Regions from separate parts of the Azospira sp. genome, predicted to be linked through region 1. Evidence: predicted binding sites of a transcription regulator. Region 1 holds the regulator's gene; the other holds the start of a gene.
The links. Region 1 encodes FNR, which switches genes on or off when oxygen is low (the NO sensors DNR and NnrR bind a similar motif). Its sites were predicted from a motif close to TTGANCTAGNTCAA; they were not measured.
Positions count from the first base shown of each region.

Region 1 (9,967 bases):
TGGGTGGAGGCGACGCCGGCCTGAGCGCTCGGCCGCCCCACAAAACAAAAGCCGCCGCCCGGCAACGGGCAGGCGGCTTTTTCATGCCGGAACCGGGAGAGTTACAGGGCGTCGAAGCCCGCATCCTCCACCGCTTCCCGCAGGCGGGCCTCGCCCACCTGGGCCGGATCGTAGGTGACGGTGGCCTGGCCCGGCTCCAGCAGCACTTCGGCCTTTTCCACCCCGGGCAGCTTGGACAGCACGCCGGTAAGGGAGGCCACACATTTCTGGCAGCTCATGCCGCCGACGGGGATGGTTGTTGTTGCCATGGAATCCTCACTTAAAAAACTTGGCCACAGAGGGCACAGAGAACACAGAGTTTAAAACCATCGGCGCCTTCCAGGCCGGTGGTCGACGCAGAACCCACATCAACAACGACAAAGAACCCTCTGTGAACTCTGTGTCCTCTGTGGCTAACGCCCCTATTTCGGCAACCAGCGCCGCAGCAGAAGGGAATTGCTCACCACCGACACCGAACTCAAGGCCATGGCGGCGCCGGCCACCACCGGGTTGAGCAGGCCGAAGGCGGCCAGGGGAATGCCCAGCACGTTGTAGATGAAGGCGAAGAACAGGTTCTGGCGGATCTTCGACAGGGTGGCCCGGGAAAGCGCAATGGCGTGGGCCACACCCATGAGGTCGCTTTTCACCAGGGTCAGGTCGGCGGCCTCCACCGCGGCGTCGGAACCGGCGCCCATGGCGAAGCTGACGTCGGCTGCCGCCAGGGCCGGGGCGTCGTTGATGCCGTCGCCGGCCATGGCCACCAGACGGCCGCCCTGTTTCAGTTTTTGCACCGCCGCTGCCTTGTCGCCGGGCAATACTTCGGCCTCGAAACGGGCGATACCGGCCTGGGCGGCAATGGCCGCCGCCGTGGCCCGGTTGTCTCCGGTGAGCATCACCACTTCCACGCCCAAGGCCAGCAGCCGCGCCACCGCAGCCTTGGAACTTTCCCGCAGGGGGTCGGCGATGGCGATCAGGCCCAGGGCCACGCTGCCATCGGCCTGCTGTTCGGCCAGCACCACCACCGTCTTTCCCTGTCCCTGCAAGGCAGCAAGGACGCCATTCTCCACCATGGCACCCCGCTCCGCCGCCCAGGACGGGCTGCCCAGCAGCAGGGCCCGGGAGGAAACCGTCCCTTCCACCCCGTGGCCGGCCACGGCGGCAAAGCCGCTCACCGCCTGCATCGCCAGGCCCCGGGCTTTCTGTTCGGCCAGCACGGCCCGGGCCAGGGGATGTTCCGAGCCCTGCTCCAGGGCTGCCGCCAGGGCCAGCACCTCGTCTTCGCTGGCGCCCAGGGCGACGATGTCGGTCACCGCCGGTTCGCCCCGGGTCAGGGTGCCGGTCTTGTCCACCGCCAGCACTTTCAATTTTTCCGCCCGCTCCAGGGCTTCCGCATTCTTCACCAGGATGCCGGCGGCGGCGCCCCGGCCGGTGCCCACCATGATGGCGGTGGGCGTGGCCAGGCCCAGGGCGCAGGGGCAGGCGATGACCAGCACCGCCACCGCATTGACCAGGGCGGTGGTGAAATCGCCCCCCAGCCACCACCACAGACCGAAGGTGACCAGGGCGATGGCGCAGACCACCGGCACGAAAATGGCAGAGATTTTGTCGGCCAGCCGCTGCACCGGGGCCTTGGAGCCCTGGGCCTCGGCCACCAGGCGGATGATGCCGGCCAGCAGGGTGTGTTCGCCGACGCCGGTAGCACGGCAGCGCAGCATGCCCTGGCCGTTGCTGGTGGCGGCGAAGACGGCGTCGCCCGCCTGCTTGCCGACGGGCATGGACTCGCCGGTGAGCATGGCTTCATTGACGCTGGAAGCGCCCTCGATCACCTCTCCGTCCACCGGCACCGCTTCGCCGGGGCGGACGATGAAGACGTCGCCGGGAATGAGCAGGGCCACGTCCAGCTCCACCAGTTCACCATGGCGTTCGACCCGGGCGGTCTTGGGCTGCAGGCGCACCAGTGCTTCCAGGGCGGCGGTGGTCTTGGCCTTGGCCCGGGCCTCCAGCAGCTTGCCCAGCAGCACCAGGGTGATGACGGCGGCGGAGGCTTCGAAATAGACGTGCTGGTGCTCCAGCCCGAAGAGGGTCACCACCAGGGAAAAGACGTAGGCCATGGTGGTGCCCAGGGCCACCAGCACGTCCATGTTGGCGCCACCGCCGCGCAGGGCCTTGTAGGCGCCGTCGTAGAAGCGCCAGCCGATCCAGAACTGCACCGGGGTGGCCAGCAGCAGTTGCAGCCAGCGAGGCAGCAGATCGCTGTGGCCATGTTCCGGCGCCGGGCCGAACATGGTGACCATCTGGGCCACCAGGGGCAGGGTGAGCAGGGCGGCGATGAAGAAGCGGCGCTTCTCGGCGGCGTAGAGGGCGGCCTTGCGGGCCTTTTCCTCTTCCCGGGTGGTGTCGCTGGCCACCCGGGCGCCGAAGCCGGCTTTTTCCACGGCACTGATCAGCCGGGCCGTATCCACCAGACCCGGCACGTAGCGGATACGGGCCCGCTCGGCGGCCAGGTTCACCGCACCTTCGACGCCGGGCAGACGGTTCAGCACCTTCTCGATGCGGGCCGCGCAGGCGGCGCAGGTCATGCCGGTAAGTTCCAGTTCCACCGTGGCCGGCGGCACGGAAAAACCGGCCTTCTCGATGGCCTCCACCACCCGCTGGGGCGTGGTTTCCTCGCTGTTCAAGGCGACGCTGGCCCGCTCCGCCGCCAGATTGACGCTGGCTTCCACGCCGGGCAGGCGGTTCAGCACTTTCTCGATGCGGGCCGAACAGGCGGCGCAGGTCATGCCGGCAATGGGCAGGTCGAGGCGGGAGGAAGAAGGAGCGGCAGGGGACTGGGACACGGGCAACTCGGCAAGAAACATTAGCAATGGCTAATTATGGGCGCAGGCGCCCTTAGCCGCCAGTAACAGAGGGGCTCAAACCCCATGGTTACAGACCGCCGGCACGGCCAGGGGTTTCTTCGTTGCGCGGGGATGGACGCAGCCCTCCTCCCCGCCCGCTCATGCCGGGGATCAGGCCGGCTGCGCTGGCAGACGGCCTGCCGCCTATTTCACCAGCAGGACGGGCACCGTGGTTTCATGCACCACCCGGGTGGCCACCGAGCCCATGACGGCCCCGGCGATGGCGCTCCAGCCGTGGCTGCCGAGCAGCACCAGGTCGGCCCCCAGTTCAGCGGCCTGATGGGCGATGACGGCCCCCGGCTGGCCCACGTGGATGTGCCGCTGGTAGGCCACCCCGGCGGCCTTGAGCTTGGCCTCGGCCGCCTCCAGGCGTTCCACGCTGTCCTCCCGGTAGTAGCGCTCCAGGGTTTCGTGGCCCAGGTGGCGCTGCACCCGGCCGTCGGGAATGGGCGGATGCACGTAGAGCAGGTGCACCGTCGGCACTTCCCGGTACCAGGAGAGGCGGGAAATCAGGTGATCCACGGCCCGCAGGGAACAAGCGGAACCATCGACCGCCAGCAGGAAATTCAGCATCGTCTGCTCCTCAGCATTTCTAGATGTTATGGGCCAGGCGCCAGGCACCCAGCAGGCCCCACAGGCCGAAGCCGAGCACGCTCAGCCCGGCGATGCCGCGCACCCAGGGGCGCCGCACGAAATCCTTCAGCCGCGCCGCCAGGAGGCCGGCCAGCAGCAGGTTGGGCAGGGTGCCCAGGCCGAAGGCCAGCATCACCGCGCCGCCCCGGGCGGCGCTGCCGCTCACCAGGGCGGTGGTCAGCACACTGTATACCAGACCGCAGGGCAGCCAGCCCCACAGCAAGCCCAGGGGAAAGGCCTGGGCCGGGCTGCGGGCGGGCAGAAAACGTTTGGAAAAGGGCTGCAGACGGCGCCACAGGCCCTGGCCTGCCCGCTCGGTCCACGCCAGGGCCTGGGTGGCGCCAAGCAGATAAAGGCCCAGGGCCACCAGCATCAGGTTGGCCAGCACGTAGAGCACCAGGCGCAGGGACCATTGCTCTCCCAGGTGGGCGCCGGCCGCGCCGACGGCCCCCGCCAGGAGGCCGGCCAGGCCATAGCTGGCGATACGCCCCAGGTTGTAGGCCAGATGCAGGGACCAGCGGCTGCCTCCGGCCTGCCCCAGAGAGAGGGCGCCGACGATGCCGCCGCACATGCCGATGCAGTGGGTGCCGCCGAGAAAGCCGACGAGGAGGACGGAAAGCAGGGTGGGCAGGAAGGAGTCAGCCACGTGGGAGCGCCGTGCGGAAAGTGAAAAAGGCCATGGCCAAAATTATACCGGGCACTGGGGTTTCCCCCAGCGCCCGGCTTTTCCCCCCTGAGGCTTGCCTCAAGTTAAACGCGGTATCCCGTAGCCCGGTCAGATGACCTTGCTGTAACGGGTGCGCTGCCGATCGGCGCGCAGATATTTGTCGAACACCATGGAGATGGCCCGCACCAGGAGACGTCCCGGGGGCAGCACGGTGATCCATTTGTCGTCCACCTTCACCAGCCCGCCCCGCTCCAGTTCCTTCAGGTCCTCCAGTTCGGCGGCGAAGTACTTCTTGAAGTCGATCAGGTGGGCGATTTCGATGGACTCGGTGGAGATTTCGAAATGGCACATCAGGGCCTGGATGATGGAACGGCGCAGCAGGTCGTCGGCGGTCAGCTCGATGCCCCGCAGCACCGGCAGCACGCCGGCGTCCAGGCGGTCGTAGTACTCGTCCAGGGTGCGGTAGTTCTGGCTGTAGGTGGGCCCCACCTTGGCGATGGAGGAAATGCCGAAGGACAGCATGTCGCAGTCCGCATGGGTGGAGTAGCCCTGGAAATTGCGGTGCAGCCGGCCCTGGCGCTGGGCCACGGCCAGCTCGTCGTCCGGCTTGGCGAAGTGGTCCATGCCGATGAAGACGTAGCCGGCATCGGTCAGCTTCTTGATGGCCAGGGAGAGCAGCTGCAGGCGCGTGTCGGCGTTGGGCAGGTCGCTCTCGTTGATGCGCCGCTGGGGCTTGAAGAGGCCCGGCAGGTGGGCATAGTTGTAGATGGAGAGACGCTCCGGGTCCATGGCCAGGACCCGCTCCAGGGTGCGGTTGAAGCCCATCACCGTCTGGTGGGGCAGGCCGTAGATGAGGTCCACGCTGATGGACTTGAAGCCGCTCTTGCGCGCCTGGTCCATCACCGTGAAGGTTTCTTCCTCGGTCTGGATGCGATTGATGGCCTGCTGCACCCGCTCGTCGAAATCCTGGACGCCCAGGCTCATGCGGTTGAAGCCCAGCTCGCCGAGCAGGGCCACGGTGGGCCGGTCCACCTTGCGCGGATCCACTTCGATGGAAATCTCGGCCCCATCCACCAGCTTGAAATGGCGGTGGGTGAGGTCCATCAGCTGGTGCATTTCCTCATGGGAGAGGAAGGTGGGCGTGCCGCCGCCCCAGTGCAGCTGGGAGACTTCCCGATCCCCGTCCAGCAGGTACTCGGCCTGCAGGGCCATCTCCTTGCCCAGGTACTTGATGTACTTGGCGCTGCGGCCGTGATCCTTGGTGATGATCTTGTTACAGGCGCAGTAGTAGCAGATGGTGTTACAGAAGGGGATGTGGAAGTATAATGACAGCGGTCGGCTGATACCGCCGATGTTGCGTTTGCCCAACCACAGCTTCAGGGCCTCGGCATCGAAGGCTTCGACAAAACGGTCAGCCGTCGGATAGGACGTGTAGCGCGGTCCATTGACGTCGAAGCGGCGGATGATCTGGGGATCGAAAACCAGGTTGTTGGCGGTAAATGTCATTGAAAAACAGTCGTTGCAGAACCACACATTAGGTGCGGCTTATTATCGTGGTGCAGGAACTGGGGCACGTTGACCTGGATCAAAGGCTTCCAAAGGGCCTTCCGGCGCAGGTTACCACCATCCGAACGCCCTTGGCCCAGCGAGGAACAGCATGCCGTTGAAGAAGACCAGCGCCCAAGAAATTACCCTGTCGGTCATCAAGACCGCCTGCTCGAACTGTAACCTGCAAGAACTGTGTCTTCCCTACGGTCTCAACGAGACCGAGATGTCCAAGCTGGACGAACTGGTCAGCACCCGCCGCAAGATCAAGCGCGGCGACCACCTGTACCGGGCCGGGGAGGCCTTCGAATCCATCTACGCCATCCGCGCCGGTTTCTTCAAGACCGACGTGCTGCTGGAAGACGGCCGCGACCAGGTCACCGGCTTCCAGATGGCCGGCGAGCTGCTGGGCCTGGACGGCATCAGCACCGAACACCATTCCTGTAACGCGGTGGCCCTGGAAGACAGCGAAGTCTGCATCATCCCCTTCCCCCGCCTGGAAGGCCTGTCCCGGGAGATCGTGGCCCTGCAGCACCACTTCCACAAGGTGATGAGCCGGGAGATCGTGCGCGACCACGGGGTCATGATGCTGCTCGGCACCATGCGGGCGGAAGAACGGCTGGCCGCCTTCCTCCTCAATCTCTCCCAGCGCTTCACCGCCCGCGGCTATTCCCACGCCGAGTTCTACCTGCGCATGACCCGGGAAGAAATCGGCAGCTACCTGGGCCTCAAGCTGGAAACCGTTTCCCGCGCCTTCTCCCGCTTCCAGGAAGAAGGTCTGATCGCCGTGCAGCAAAAGCACATCCGCATCCTGGACATCCCGGGCCTGAAAAAGCTGATGACCCACCAGTCGGCCTGATCCCGGGCAAGCGTCAAACAAAAAAGCGGCTCCGCGGAGCCGCTTTTTTTATTGCCCGGATTATTGCCCGGGCTTAGTCCAGGAGTGCCGGCAGTCCTACTGTTCCCCTTCCGGAAACACCGCCCCCCGCCGTGCCGCCATGCTGCGGCCGACGGCGGCCGCCTGCTCGGGGGACAGCAGGCGCCGCCCCAGGGGCAGCAGCTCCCGGGTTTCCAGATCGATGTGTCCCAGATAAAGCTCGGCCAGCCCTTCCACCATGGCCGCCGGCAGGGCCTCGCTGCATTCCCCCGGCTGGGCCGCGACGATGGCCTGCAGGCGGGCCAGCACCTCGTCCCGGGCCCGGTCCATGCGCCGGTGATCGGCCAGGATGCGCTCGATGAGGGCCTCCACCTGAGCCGCCACCGCCGCTTCCCGGGCCACCGCCTGGCTCGCCCGCAGGGCGGGAAAGAGGTCATCCTCCTCGTCCGCATGGTGATGGGGAGCGGCCACGGAGAAATAGCGCAGCACGCCCTGGGCCGCCTCCCGGGCAGCCTGGTCGGCACCGTGCCGGGGCAGGTGCTGCACCAGGCGACGCAGGGTCTCGATCTGGGCCTGGATGCGACCGTGACAGGCATCCAGCATTTCCAGGGGTTCGTCGAAACTGGGGGCGGCGGCGCCCAACAGGCTGTGGCTCATGCAATTCCTTTCACAGACCGGCGAAGAAGCCGGCGGGATGACGCGTCAGGGCAACGGAAACGATATAGGCGAAACACGACAGGGCCATGACGAAAAAGATGCCCCGCACCGCCTTGCTGCGCCCCCGCTTGAGGGCCACGCTGCCACAGCCGATGTAGGCCAGCAGGGCCAGCACCTTGGCCGTCAGCCAGCCCTGGACGAAGGGATACTGGCCGGAGAGAAAGGCCAGGGCCAGGGCGCTGCCGAGCAGCAGGGTATCCACCACATGGGGCGCCACCCGCGGCAGGCGCCCCTGCAGTCGAGGCGACTCCTGCAGCATCCAGAATCCGCGCAGGAGGAATCCGAGGCCGGAGAGGACGACGCAGGTGATGTGCAGATGCTTGAGGGCCAGGTACATGGGATGGCTCCGCGATCCGTCAGCCGGGCTGGCCGTCGGGCCGGGGCCGCAGGTACATGGCGCCGTGGCGCCGCACCCACAGGGCGAACACCAGCAGCCAGGCCAGGCTGGCCAGCCACTGCAGGTTGAAGGGGCCGGACAGGGGCAGGAACTCGCCGGCGATGCGCAGCAGGGGCACGCTCTGGAACAGCCAGAACAGGGGCCAGGTGGTCTGATCCCCGGCGTTGATGGGCCGGCCCGAATGCCCCAGGGTGACCCGGGTGACCATGCCCAGCAGCATGGAAACAAAATAGCCGATGCTGATGGCGTGCAGGGGCGCCAGGCCGCCGAAGCTGCCGCCCAGCGCCAGGGCCAGCCCCTGGCAGGCATAGAGCACCAGCCCCAGGCCCAGCCAGACGGTGGCGCCGTGGATCATGGCCAGCATGGGCACCGCCAGGCTGCGCCGAAGCTGCCACTTCCAGGAGAAATGGATGACCACGGCGGCGGCAACGGCGTCCGGCAGCCACAGGGCTCCGTGCCAGCCGACCAGGGCCAGCAGGGCGTGGCCAAGGAAACAGGCCAGCACCAGCCACAGCAGGGGCATGGGTCGGTAGATGGTGTAGTTCTTCAGCACCGCTGCAGTGAAGAAGGGCAGCATGCGATGGCTGACGATGAAGAACACCGGCAGCAGGCAGCCCCACAGCCCCAGCTCGATGCCGGCCCGCACCCCGTCGCCGGCCATGGCTGCCAGGCCCCAGGCATAGGCCCAGAGGGCGACCAGGCCCAGCCCCAGGGCGGCCAGCAGCGCGTAGGCGTGGGAACGGTCCGGTGCGAAGCCCCGGGGCTGGGGCCAGGTCACGGCCCGGGCCAGGGCGACCAAGCCCCACAGCCAGCCGAGGGACGCCACCACCAGGCCGGACACGGCCAGGGGCGCCGCCAGCAGGCCGCCCCAGAAGAGCAGCCAGCCGCCTGCCAGCAGAGCGAAGGCCGGCAGGTACTGGCCCCGCGTCAGGGCCGGGGCGCTCACCCACTTGGGCAGGGCCGTCATGAGAAAGCCGAAGATGAAGGGGGGGAACAGGCCGAACAGCATCAGGGCCCCATGCAGCCAGATGCCGGGCAGGGCCCAGGCCGGAGCCCCATAGAGTCCGGCATAGCGGCCGCCCAGGTCCGCCGCCCAGAACAGCACCGCCAGCAGGCTCTGCAGGGCGCCGAGGGCGAACATGACCCGGTGGGGGGCGCTGAAAAAGGCCTTGAACATGGAATCTCCGAAAAATCAGGCAGCCGTGGCGAGTTGCTCGCCGATATGCCGCAGGTGCCGCCGATAGACCTGCAGGCAGCGCCAGAGGTTCACCAGCAACCACAGGTTGGACAGCAGCAGGGCCAGTCCGGCCGGCCAGGCGAACCAGGCGGGGCGGACCACGGCGGCCAGCAGCAGGGCCAGGGAAGCGGCATGGGCCGCCATCTGCCGCGCCATGGCGCTCTCGGCCAGGATGCGCTTCATGTTCGGCGCCAGCACCCGGCCCTGGCCCGCGTTCTGCAGATGCAGCCAGATGAGGAAGGGCACGATCTTGTACAGCATGCCGGTGATCACCGACATGAACCCGCCCACCAGCAGGAGCATGCCCAGCAGCAGGGGCAGCCCGGGCCACAGGCCCAGGGCCGGCCACAGCTGCCCCACCGCCCACAGGGCCGCCCCGCCGACGGCGCAGGCCAGCCCCAGCCGCCAGTAGCGCTGGGTGGCATCGAGCCTGGCCCGCTTGCTGCGCACCAGCAACCACAGGGTCGCCAGGGCAAAGGTGCCGCAACCGGCCGCCACCAGGGCCGCCAGGAGGGGGGCGCCGCCCCAGCCGGCCGCCTCGGCGCCGCTCCACAGGGCCAGCAGCAGGAACAGCAGGGGCGCCAGGAGCCGGGTCAGCCAGCCGGGAAAAGCCGGCGTCAGGAGGAACATGGGCACCACCACGTAGGCGACGCCGGACAGCAGCAGCACGCCCCAGCCCACCAGGCCCCAGGCCAGGTGGATGCCGGTGATTTCCAGCAGGGGCCAGGACAGCCCCCAGGCCAGGTTGACCAGCATGGACAGGCCCAGCAGCACCGTCACGCCGAGGCCGGCCACGGCCAGCTTGAGGGCCCACTGGATGGTGCTGCCCATGGGAATCTGAACCAGGGCCCGGCCGACGGCAACGAGGAAGATAAGAATGCCGCCACCGAGACACAACAGGGCGCCCTGGAACAGTTCGCTGCGGTAGGTGAGGAAGGCCCCCACCAGGAACAGCAGC
Region 1 covers NZ_JAOTRW010000004.1:131,828-141,794, forward strand. The annotation lists gene OEL49_RS06475 (ferrous iron transport protein A) at 1-24, shown strand, start outside; gene OEL49_RS06480 (heavy-metal-associated domain-containing protein) at 102-308, opposite strand; gene OEL49_RS06485 (heavy metal translocating P-type ATPase) at 462-2,897, opposite strand; gene OEL49_RS06490 (universal stress protein) at 3,081-3,509, opposite strand; gene OEL49_RS06495 (sulfite exporter TauE/SafE family protein) at 3,529-4,215, opposite strand; gene hemN (oxygen-independent coproporphyrinogen III oxidase) at 4,345-5,742, opposite strand; gene fnr (fumarate/nitrate reduction transcriptional regulator Fnr) at 5,894-6,640, shown strand; gene OEL49_RS06510 (hemerythrin domain-containing protein) at 6,737-7,315, opposite strand; gene OEL49_RS06515 (SirB2 family protein) at 7,326-7,712, opposite strand; gene OEL49_RS06520 (NnrS family protein) at 7,732-8,949, opposite strand; gene OEL49_RS06525 (hypothetical protein) at 8,965-9,967, opposite strand, start outside.

Region 2 (9,967 bases), on a different contig from region 1:
CCCAGGGCGTGGAGGGCGGCGGCGGCCAGGCGCCAGGGTTCCCGGGCCGCCCTGTCGCCGCCGGGCAGTTGGAGGGGTGAAAGGCCCCCGAGGCGCTGGCAGTCGGCCCCGTCCACCCGCAGCAGTTCGCCGCCCCACAGGCCGCCGTCTTCACCCAGACCGATGCCGTCCAGGGCCAGGCCGATGACCGGCTTGGGGTAGCGGGTTTCCGCCAGCACGGCGGCGATGTGAGCGTGGTGGTGGGCCACGGCGATGGCCGGAATGCCCCGCTCGGCGGCGAAGGCGGCGGCCAGCCGGGTGGAGGGAAAGTCCGGGTGCAGATCGTGGGCGATGACCTGGGGTTCCACGTCCAGGATGTGCAGCAGGTGGGCCGCCGTCTCTTCCAGGAAATTCACCGTGGGCACGTTGTCCAGGTCGCCGATGTGCTGGGAGAGATAGGCCTCCCGGCCCTTGACCACGCACAGGGTGTTTTTCAGGTAGGGGCCAAAGGCCAGGACGGCCGGGCCCTCGTCCTTGAGCTTGATGGGGCGCGGCGTCTGGCCCCGGCCCCGGCGCAGGAACTGGACGCCGCCTTCGTCGCAGCGGATCACCGAGTCGTCGCTGCGGATGACGATGTCCCGGTCGTGGCAGAGGAAGGCGTCGGCCATGCCGGCCAGGCGCTCCACCGCCTCGGCGTTGTCGGTGACCAGGGGCTCGCCCCCCGGGTTGGCGCTGGTCATCACCAGTACCAGATCCTGGGCTTGGGCCAGCCAGGCCAGGCCCTCTGGCTCGCCGGCGGCGGCATGGAAGAGCAGGTAGTGCAGGGGCGCGTAGGGCAGCATCAGGCCCAGCCATTGCAGGCCGGGGGCGACGCCGGGCAATTGGGTGTCGGTGTTGTCCTGCTTGCGCAGCAGGACGATGCTGCGCTCGGGCAGTTCCAGCAGGCCCACCTCGTCGCCGCCCAGGGCGCAGAGGGCATTGGCCGAGGCCACGTTGGGGGCCATCACGGCGAAGGGCTTTTCCTCCCGGTGCTTGCGCTTTCTCAGTTCGGCCACGGCGGCCCCATTGCGGGCATCGCAGGCCAGGTGGAAGCCGCCGTAGCCCTTGAGGGCGACGATCTTGCCGGCCAGCAGCAGGCGCACCGCCTCCCGCACCGGGTCACCGGGCATCGGCTGGCCGGCGGCGTCGAGCAGCCTGAGTTGGGGGCCGCAGTCGGGGCAGCAGTTGGCCTCGGCGTGGAAGCGCCGGTTGTGGGGATCGGCGTATTCCGCGGTGCAGGCCGGGCACTGGGGGAAGGGCGCCAGGCTGGTGCGGGCCCGGTCGTAGGGCAGCTCCCGGGTGATGGAATAGCGGGGGCCGCAGTGGGTGCAGTGGGTGAAGGCGTAGCGGTGGCGCCGGTCCTGGGGCGCGAACAGTTCTTCCAGGCAGTCGTGGCAGAGGGCGCTGTCCGGGCCGATGGCGGTACTGGCGTGGCCGCCCCGGCTCTCGACGATGAGAAAGCCGGGCAGGCTGCGCTCGGGCTCGGCCTCCCGCACTTCCACCGCCTCCACCCGGGCCAGTTCCGGCGCCTCGGCCCGCAGCCGGGCGATGAAGCGCTCCACCAGCGGGGCCGGGCCCCGGGCTTCGATATCCACCCCTTCGGCGTCGTTGCGCACCCAGCCGCCAAGGCCCAGCTCGAAGGCCAGGCGATAGACGAAGGGACGATAGCCGACGCCCTGCACCAGGCCGCGGACGCGGACCCGGCGGCAGAGCAGGGGAAGGGTGAGGTCGTTCATGGCAGCGGTGCAACCGGGGCGGCAGAGCCGCCCAGGGGATCAGCGGCGGGCCAGCAGGCCTTCCAGTTCGGCGATGCGGGCCTTCAGGGCGGCGACGTTTTCCTGGCGGGCCGCCTTGGCAGCGGCCAGGCCCTTTTCCACCCAGGCCAGCCACTCGGCGAAGCCTTCGCCGCTGGTGGTGGAGACCCGGATCACTTCCAGGGCCGGATTGACCCGGCGGGCGTATTCCACCGCCTTATCCGCATCGAAAGTCAGGTGGGGCAGCAGGTCCACCTTGGAGAGCAGCATCAGGCGGGCGGCGCGGAACATGTCCGGGTACTTCAGCGGCTTGTCCTCGCCTTCGGTGACGGAGAGGATCACCACCTTGCCGGCCTCGCCCAGGTCGAAGGCGGCGGGGCACACCAGATTGCCGACGTTCTCGATCAGCAGCAGTGAGTCGTCCTGCACCTCCAGCTTTTCCAGGGCGTGGCCCACCATGTGGGCGTCCAGGTGGCAGCCCTTGCCGGTGTTGATCTGCAGGGCGGGGGCGCCGGTGGCGCGGATGCGTTCGGCGTCGAAGCTGGTCTGCTGGTCGCCCTCGATCACGGCCACCGGGTATTTGGCCTTCAGTTCCTCGATGCTGCGGCAGAGCAGGGTGGTCTTGCCGGAGCCGGGGCTGGAAACGAGATTGAGGGCGAAGACGCCCTTCTCGGCCAGGGCCTGGCGGTTCTTGGCGGCGTAGGCGTCGTTCTTGGAGAGGATGTCCCGCTCGATCTGCACCATGCGCTTCTGGCTCATGCCCGGGGCGTGGGCGCCGGCGGGGCCGCTGCCGTAGTCGATGCTGCCATCGCCGTGATGGTGGTGATGGCCGTGCCCGTGGTCGCCTTGGTCCCCCTCGGCGTGGGCGTGGTGGTGCTCGCCCTCGTGGGTGTGGGGATGGCTGTGGCTGGTGCCGTCGGCGTGGGTATGCACGTGGCCGTGGGTCGGGGCGGCAGGCTGGGGCGCGACGCCCTGGTGATCGTGATGATGTTCGCCGTCGTGATGGTGCGGGTGGCTGTGACGGGTGCCGTCGGCGTGCACATGCTCGTGCTGGTGCTCGTCGTGGGCATGGCTGTGGCCGTGACCGTGCTCGTGGCCATGGCTGTGGGCGGTGCCGTCCTCATGGACGTGCCAGTGTTCGTGACCATGCTCGTGATCGTGGAGGGCGTCGCCCTCGATGCGGGTTTCGCCGGCGCCGCAGCCGCAGGTGGTACACATTTGCTCGATGCTCCTTCGATTTCCTGAATTCTGTGGTGAGGGCTGGCCCTCAATCGACTTCCAGTTCCCGCACCCGCATTTCCGTGCCGGCCGTGGGCTGTACCGGGTAGCCGCCGCACTCCGGGCAGGGGTCGTACACCTGGGCCAGGGGCACGGTCTTCTGGCAGGAGAGGCACAGCCCCTCGCCGGGGACGCTGACGATTTCCAGCTTGGCGCCGTCGGCCACCGTGCCCTTGCTCACCGCCTCGAAACAGAAGGCCATGGCCTCCGCTTCCACCGAGGAGAGCTGGCCGATTTCGAGGAAGACGGTCTTTACCCGGGCAAAGCCCTGGGGGCCTTGGGCGGCGTCTTCGACGATTTGCAGCACGCCCTCTGCCAGGGACATCTCATGCATGGTGATGCGTATCCAGGGTGATGCCCACGGCGACGCAGGGGTCCAGGGACAGGGCGATGCAGCGGGCCATGTGCCGGGCGGCTTCCGGGGTCGGGGCGGGCAGGCCGGTGATGTCTTGGACGAAGGCGCCGGCCGGGTGAAAGTTCCATTCCGTGGGGGCAACAATAACATAGCGCTGCACCGTGCCGGCAGCCAGCGCCACCAGATGCAGCAAGGGCCCCCGGGCCGTTTCCACCCGCGCCAGGCCGATGCCGGGGGCCGGGCTGCAGGCATCCACCCAGGCCGGGTCCCAGTGGCCGTCGAGCAGGGCTTCCAGTTCCAGGCAGCGGGCCTGGAGGCGGGCGGCGGCACGGCGACCGGCCTGCCACAGGGCTGCCACCTCGGGCTGACGGCGGCAGCGGGCGGCGGCGCCGGTTTCCCGGGGCCGGCCGGCCAGGGTCGGGGCCAGGGCATGGGCGGCGAGGCAGTCCCAGTCCCGCTCTCCGGGGAGGGATTGCCACCAGGCGGATGCATCCAGGTGTTCCAGCAGGTCCGTGCCGGGAGCCGCGCAGCGCGGCAGTTCCAGGGCATGGGCGGCGAAGCTGCGCCATTGGGGCTGATCGGCGGCGGGCAGGCCCTTGCGCCAGGCCACCAGGGCCTCCTTGCGCGGCGGCAGGCCCAGCAGGGGCGGCCAGTCCAGGCCCAGGCGCCACAGGTGTTCGCCGATCATCTCCCGGCTCAGGCGCTGCCGTTCGGCCCCATCCGGCTCTGCCATCGGGGCGCCGGCGGCAGCGGCCAGGGCCCGGCGGGCGGCGCTGCCCTGGGCGGCGGCACAGAGGGTGAACAGGCGCGGCGCCAGTTCGCCGGCCTCGGCGGCGGGACGGCTCTGCAGCAGGCGGGCGGCCAGGGGGCGGGGGCTGGCGACGCGGGCCGCGGCAATGCCCTGGCCGTCCCATTCCAGGGCCAGTTGCAGCGCGCCGTCGTTTCCCTCGTGCTGGCCCATGCCGGCCTGCCTCCCGCAAAAAAACCGCTACCCTAGGGGATCGGGGCCGCCGTCGCCTTGATTACCGTCAAGGGGGCGGGAGATAGGGGCGGGCGCGGACCGTACGGCCCGTCCGGTGTGGCGATGAGGGCCGGCTTCCCGGGGAGGCGGCGGTGGGGCCGCCGATTGCTCCGGAATCCCCGGCCAATACAGGCGTTGAAGGCCGGCGGCGGATGTTGTCCGGGGACTGCTGCCGTAAGGGTGTATAGGCGAAAGCTATAGGATGTATAGCCAAAAACCATTGAAAAACATTGACTTACATCAACAAGACCCTACTCGTGGGATGGACAATGGCGGCACAATATTTCCATAACCCGAAGGGAGTGACACATGTTCCAACTCAAGATCACGCCGACCGCCATCGTCCTGGCGGCCACCCTGGGCCTTGCCGGCCTGGCGCAAGCCGCCGGCAACGAGCCCATCCAGCCGATCAAGCCCGCCAAGGTGGCCAACCCGGCCCTGGTGGAACTGGGCAAGAAGCTGTATTTCGATCCCCGGCTGTCCATGTCCGGCTTCATTTCCTGCAATTCCTGCCACAACCTGTCCATGGGCGGCACGGACAACATCAAGACCTCCATCGGCCACAACTGGAACGAAGGTCCCATCAACGCACCCACCGTGCTCAATTCCAGCCTCAACGTGGCCCAGTTCTGGGACGGCCGTGCGGCCGACCTCAAGGCCCAGGCCGGCGGCCCCATCGCCAACCCGGGTGAAATGGCCTCCAACCACACCCTGGCGGTGGACGTGGTGAAGTCCATTCCCGGCTACGTGGCCGAGTTCAAGAAGGCCTTCGGCTCCGACAAGGTGGATATCGACGGCATCACCAAGGCCATCGCCGCCTTCGAGGAAACCCTGGTGACCCCCAATTCCCGCTTCGACAAGTGGCTGAAGGGCGACCAGAAGGCCCTGAGCAAGAACGAGCTGGAAGGCTACAAGCTGTTCAAGGACAGCGGCTGCGTCGCCTGCCATAACGGTCCGGCCGTGGGCGGCAACTCCTTCCAGAAGATGGGCGTGGTGGAACCGTACAAGGCTTCCAGCGCCGCCGAAGGCCGGGTCGCCGTGACCGGCAAGGATGCGGACCGCTTCAACTTCAAGGTGCCGACCCTGCGCAACGTGGAAATGACCTATCCCTACTTCCACGACGGCGCCGCCAACACCCTGAAGGAAGCGGTGGACACCATGGGCCGCATCCAGCTGGGCAAGAAGTTCACGGATGAGGAAAACGCCAAGATCGTGGCCTTCCTGAAGACCCTGACCGGCGACCAGCCCAGCTTCAAGCTGCCGATCCTGCCGCCGTCTGCCGACGCCACCCCGCGTCCCCAGCCCTTCGGCAAGAAGTAAGCAGCGCCTCTCGACTTGGAACGGGGGCCGGGGCCCCCGTTTTTTTCTGCACCTAAATGCTTCCGGCTATTGGGAACAGGTGCCGGATAGCCCATAATCCGGGCTGCCGGGAATAATTTGCACCGGTTTTGTTTCCCATCAAAGAGCCGCTACACTCTCGCCTCCATAATCCCGCCCAGATTGCCTGGACTCCCTCATCAATGCTGGAAGCCTCCCAACTGGAATGCGTACGCGGTGACCGTCGCCTGTTCGCCGGGGTGAGCTTTCGCCTGGAAGGCGGAGAATTGCTCAACCTGCAGGGCAAAAACGGCGCCGGCAAGACCAGTCTGCTGCGCATGCTGGTGGGCCTGGCCCAGCCCGTGGCGGGCGAGATCACCTGGCGCGGCGAGCCGATCCGCAAGCTGGCCGAGGATTACCGGGCCGAGCTGTGCTACATGGGCCACCACAACGCCATCAAGGAAGAACTGACGCCCCTGGAGAACCTGCTGGCCTCGGCCCGTCTGGCCGGCGAGCCCCTCTCCGAGGAGCAGGCCCTGGAGGCCCTCTACGCCGTCGGCCTGGCCGGGCGGGAAGACCTGCAGGCCAAATACCTGTCCCAGGGCCAGAAGCGCCGCGTCGCCCTGGCCCGCCTGATCCACGAGCGCCGCGCCCTGTGGGTGCTGGACGAGCCCTTCGTGGCCCTCGACGTGGCCGCCGTGGATATGGTGGCCGGCCTCATCGGCGCCCACCTGCAGCGGGGCGGTCTGGCGGTGATGACGACGCACCAGGCGGTGACCATTCCCGCCGGCGCCGTCCGCGAATACCGGCTGGGGGCCTGATGCTCGACCTGCTCTTCGCCGTCATCGCCCGGGACCTGAAGCTGGCCCTGCGCCGCCAGGCCGATCTGGTTTCCGCCCTGTTCTTCTTCATCATCGTCGTCAGCCTCTTTCCCCTGGGCGTGGGCCCCGAGATGGACATGCTGCGCAAGATGGCTCCCGGCGTACTGTGGGTGGCGGCCCTGCTGGCCACCATGCTGACCCTGCCGCGCCTCTTCGGCGACGACTACCGGGACGGCACCCTGGAGCAGCTGGTGCTGGCGCCCCAGCCCCTGCCGGTCACCGTGCTCGGCAAGATGGCCGCCCACTGGCTCACCTCCGGGCTGCCCCTGACTTTGCTGGCGCCGGTTCTCGGCCTACAGTTCGACCTGTCCGCCGACGGCCTCCTGGTGCTGACCCTGGCCCTGCTGGTGGGCACCCCCTCCCTCTCGGCCATCGGCGCCATCGGCGCCGCCCTGACCCTGGGCCTGCGGGGCGGTGGCGTGCTGGTTTCCCTGCTGGTGCTGCCCCTGTATATTCCGGTGCTGATTTTCGGTGCCGGCGCCGTCGATGCGGCCGTTTCCGGCCTGGGCTTCGAAGCCCATCTGTCCCTGCTCGGCGCCTTGCTGGCCGGCAGCCTGTTTTTCGCGCCGTGGGCGACCGCGGCGGCCTTGAAGATATCTCTCGAATGAACAATCGACTGATCAACTGGTTCAAGTTCGCCTCCCCGGCGACCTTCTACCCCCTGGCGGGCAAGATGATCCCCTGGTTCGTCGCCCTCTCCGTCGTCTTCGGCGCGGCCGGCCTCTACCTGGGCATGTTCGTGGCCCCCACGGACTTCCAGCAGGGCGAGGGCTACCGCATCATCTTCATCCACGTGCCCGCCTCCTGGATGAGCATGTTCATCTACCTGGTGATGGCCTTCTGGGCCGCCCTGGGCCTGGCCTTCAACACCCGCCTGTCGGGCATGATGGCCACCGCCCTGGCCCCCACCGGGGCGCTGATGGCCTTCCTCTCCCTGTGGACCGGCGCCCTCTGGGGCAAGCCCATGTGGGGCACCTGGTGGGTGTGGGATGCGCGGCTGACCTCCGAGCTGATCCTGCTCTTCCTCTACATCGGCTTCATCGCCCTGCAGTCCGCCATCGACGACCCGCGCCGGGCCGACAAGGCCGGCGCCGTGCTGGCCCTGGTGGGCGTGGTGAACATCCCCATCATCTATTTCTCCGTGAAGTGGTGGAACACCCTGCACCAGGGCGCTTCCGTCTCCCTCACCAAGTCCCCCTCCATGGCCGCCACCATGCTCTGGGCCATGCTGCTGGTGGCCCTGTGCTTCTGGATGTATTCCATCGCCGTGGCCCTGGGGCGGGCCCGCAACATCATGCTGGAGCGGGAGCGGCACACCGAATGGGTGCGCCAGCTGCTGGCCGGCAAGGAGTCCTGAGATGCACTGGAACAGCGCCTCCGAGTTTTTCGCCATGGGCGGTTACGCCTTTTACGTCTGGGGTTCCTTCGGCGTCACCGCCCTCATCATGGCGGTGGAACCGATCATCGTCGCCCGGCGTCGTAAGAACCTGTTGTCCCGCCTGAAGCGGCAGATCACTGCCGAGAATCTGGCCCAAAGGAGTGAAGAAAGTTGAAAGCCCGTCACAAGCGCATCGCCCTCATCGTCGCCGGTCTGGCGGTCCTCGGCATCGGCACGGCCCTGGTGCTGAACGCCTTCAACAGCAACCTGGTGTTCTTCTTCTCCCCCACCCAGGTCCTGGCCGGTGAGGCGCCCAAGGGCAAGACCTTCCGCATCGGCGGCCTGGTCAAGGAAGGCAGCGTCGAGCGCCTGGCCGACGGCGTCAGCGTCCGCTTTGCCGTGACCGACACCGACCAGACCCTGCCGGTGCAGTACAAGGGCATCCTGCCGGACCTGTTCAAGGAAGGTAAGGGCGTCGTGGCCCAGGGCAAGCTGGATGATGCCGGCCTCTTCGTCGCCACCGAGGTGCTGGCCAAGCACGACGAGAACTACATGCCGCCGGAAGCCCAGAAGGCCGTTGCCGACGCCCATGCCAAGGCCGGCGAGAACAAGGCCGCGGCGGAAGCCGGCGACAAGAAGGCGGCCGTCGAGGCGGCCGAAAAGGCTGCGGCCAAAACCCTGAAGTATTGAGAGCGACCCCATGATCCCCGAACTCGGGCACTTCGCCCTCATCCTGGCCTTCTGCGTCGCCCTGGTGCAGGGCGTGCTGCCCCTGGTGGGCGCCCATCAGGGCCGTACCCCCTGGGTCCTCGTCGCCCGTCCGGCGGCCATGGCCCAGGCCCTGCTGGTGGCCTTCGCCTTCGGCTGCCTGACCTGGGCCTTCGTGCAGAGCGACTTCTCCGTCGTCTATGTGGCCCAGCATTCCAACACCCTGCTGCCCACCCTGTACAAGTTCTCCGCCGTGTGGGGCGGCCACGAAGGCTCCCTGCTGCTGTGGGCCCTGATGCTGTCCCTGTGGACCTTCGCCGTGGCGGCCCTGTCGCGCCAGCTGCCGGAGCCCATGGTGGCCCGGGTGCTGGGCGTCCTCGGTCTGGTGGCGGCCGGCTTCCTGCTCTTCATCCTGGTCACCTCCAACCCCTTCGAGCGCCTGCTGCCGGCAGCCCAGGAAGGCCGCGACCTGAATCCCCTGCTGCAGGACCCGGGCCTGGTCTTCCACCCGCCCATGCTCTACATGGGCTACGTCGGCTTCTCCGTGGCCTACGCCTTCGCCGTCGCCGCCCTCCTTTCCGGCCAGCTGGACGCCGCCTGGGCCCGCTGGTCCCGGCCGTGGACCACCTCCGCCTGGATCTTCCTCACCCTGGGCATCGCCCTCGGCTCCTGGTGGGCCTATTACGAGCTGGGCTGGGGCGGCTGGTGGTTCTGGGACCCGGTGGAAAACGCCTCCTTCATGCCCTGGCTGGTGGGCACCGCCCTGATCCACTCCCTGGCGGTGACCGAGAAGCGCGGCAGCTTCAAGAACTGGACGGTGATGCTGGCCATCGGCGCCTTCTCCCTGTCCCTGCTCGGCACCTTCCTGGTCCGTTCCGGCGTGCTGACCTCGGTGCACGCCTTCGCCACCGACCCGACCCGGGGCATCTTCATCCTCGCCTTCCTGGTGGTGGTGATCGGCTCCAGCCTGGTGCTGTTCGCCTGGCGCGCCCCCAAGGTGGGCCTGGGCGGCCGCTTCAGCCTGGTGTCCCGGGAATCCTTCCTGCTCACCAACAACGTCCTGCTGGTGGTGGGCTGCGGTACCGTCTTCCTTGGCACTCTCTACCCGCTGCTGATCGACGCCCTCAACGCCGGCAAGATTTCCGTCGGCCCGCCCTACTTCAACACCGTCTTCGCCCCCCTGATGGTGCCGGTGCTGTTCCTCATGGGCGTGGCCCCCTTCGCCCGCTGGAAGGAAGCCAGCCTGGCCGAGATCGC
Region 2 covers NZ_JAOTRW010000005.1:34,456-44,422, reverse strand. The annotation lists gene hypF (carbamoyltransferase HypF) at 1-1,754, opposite strand, end outside; gene hypB (hydrogenase nickel incorporation protein HypB) at 1,794-2,990, opposite strand; gene hypA (hydrogenase maturation nickel metallochaperone HypA) at 3,040-3,384, opposite strand; gene OEL49_RS08340 (nickel-dependent hydrogenase large subunit) at 3,377-4,366, opposite strand; gene OEL49_RS08335 (cytochrome-c peroxidase) at 4,736-5,746, shown strand; gene ccmA (cytochrome c biogenesis heme-transporting ATPase CcmA) at 5,947-6,564, shown strand; gene ccmB (heme exporter protein CcmB) at 6,564-7,232, shown strand; gene ccmC (heme ABC transporter permease CcmC) at 7,229-7,981, shown strand; gene ccmD (heme exporter protein CcmD) at 7,983-8,177, shown strand; partial or broken gene ccmE (cytochrome c maturation protein CcmE) at 8,174-8,614, shown strand; gene OEL49_RS08305 (heme lyase CcmF/NrfE family subunit) at 8,703-9,967, shown strand, end outside.
Region 2: a site for FNR is predicted at 4,657-4,670, ahead of OEL49_RS08335 (cytochrome-c peroxidase). Genes of this name have one in related genera too.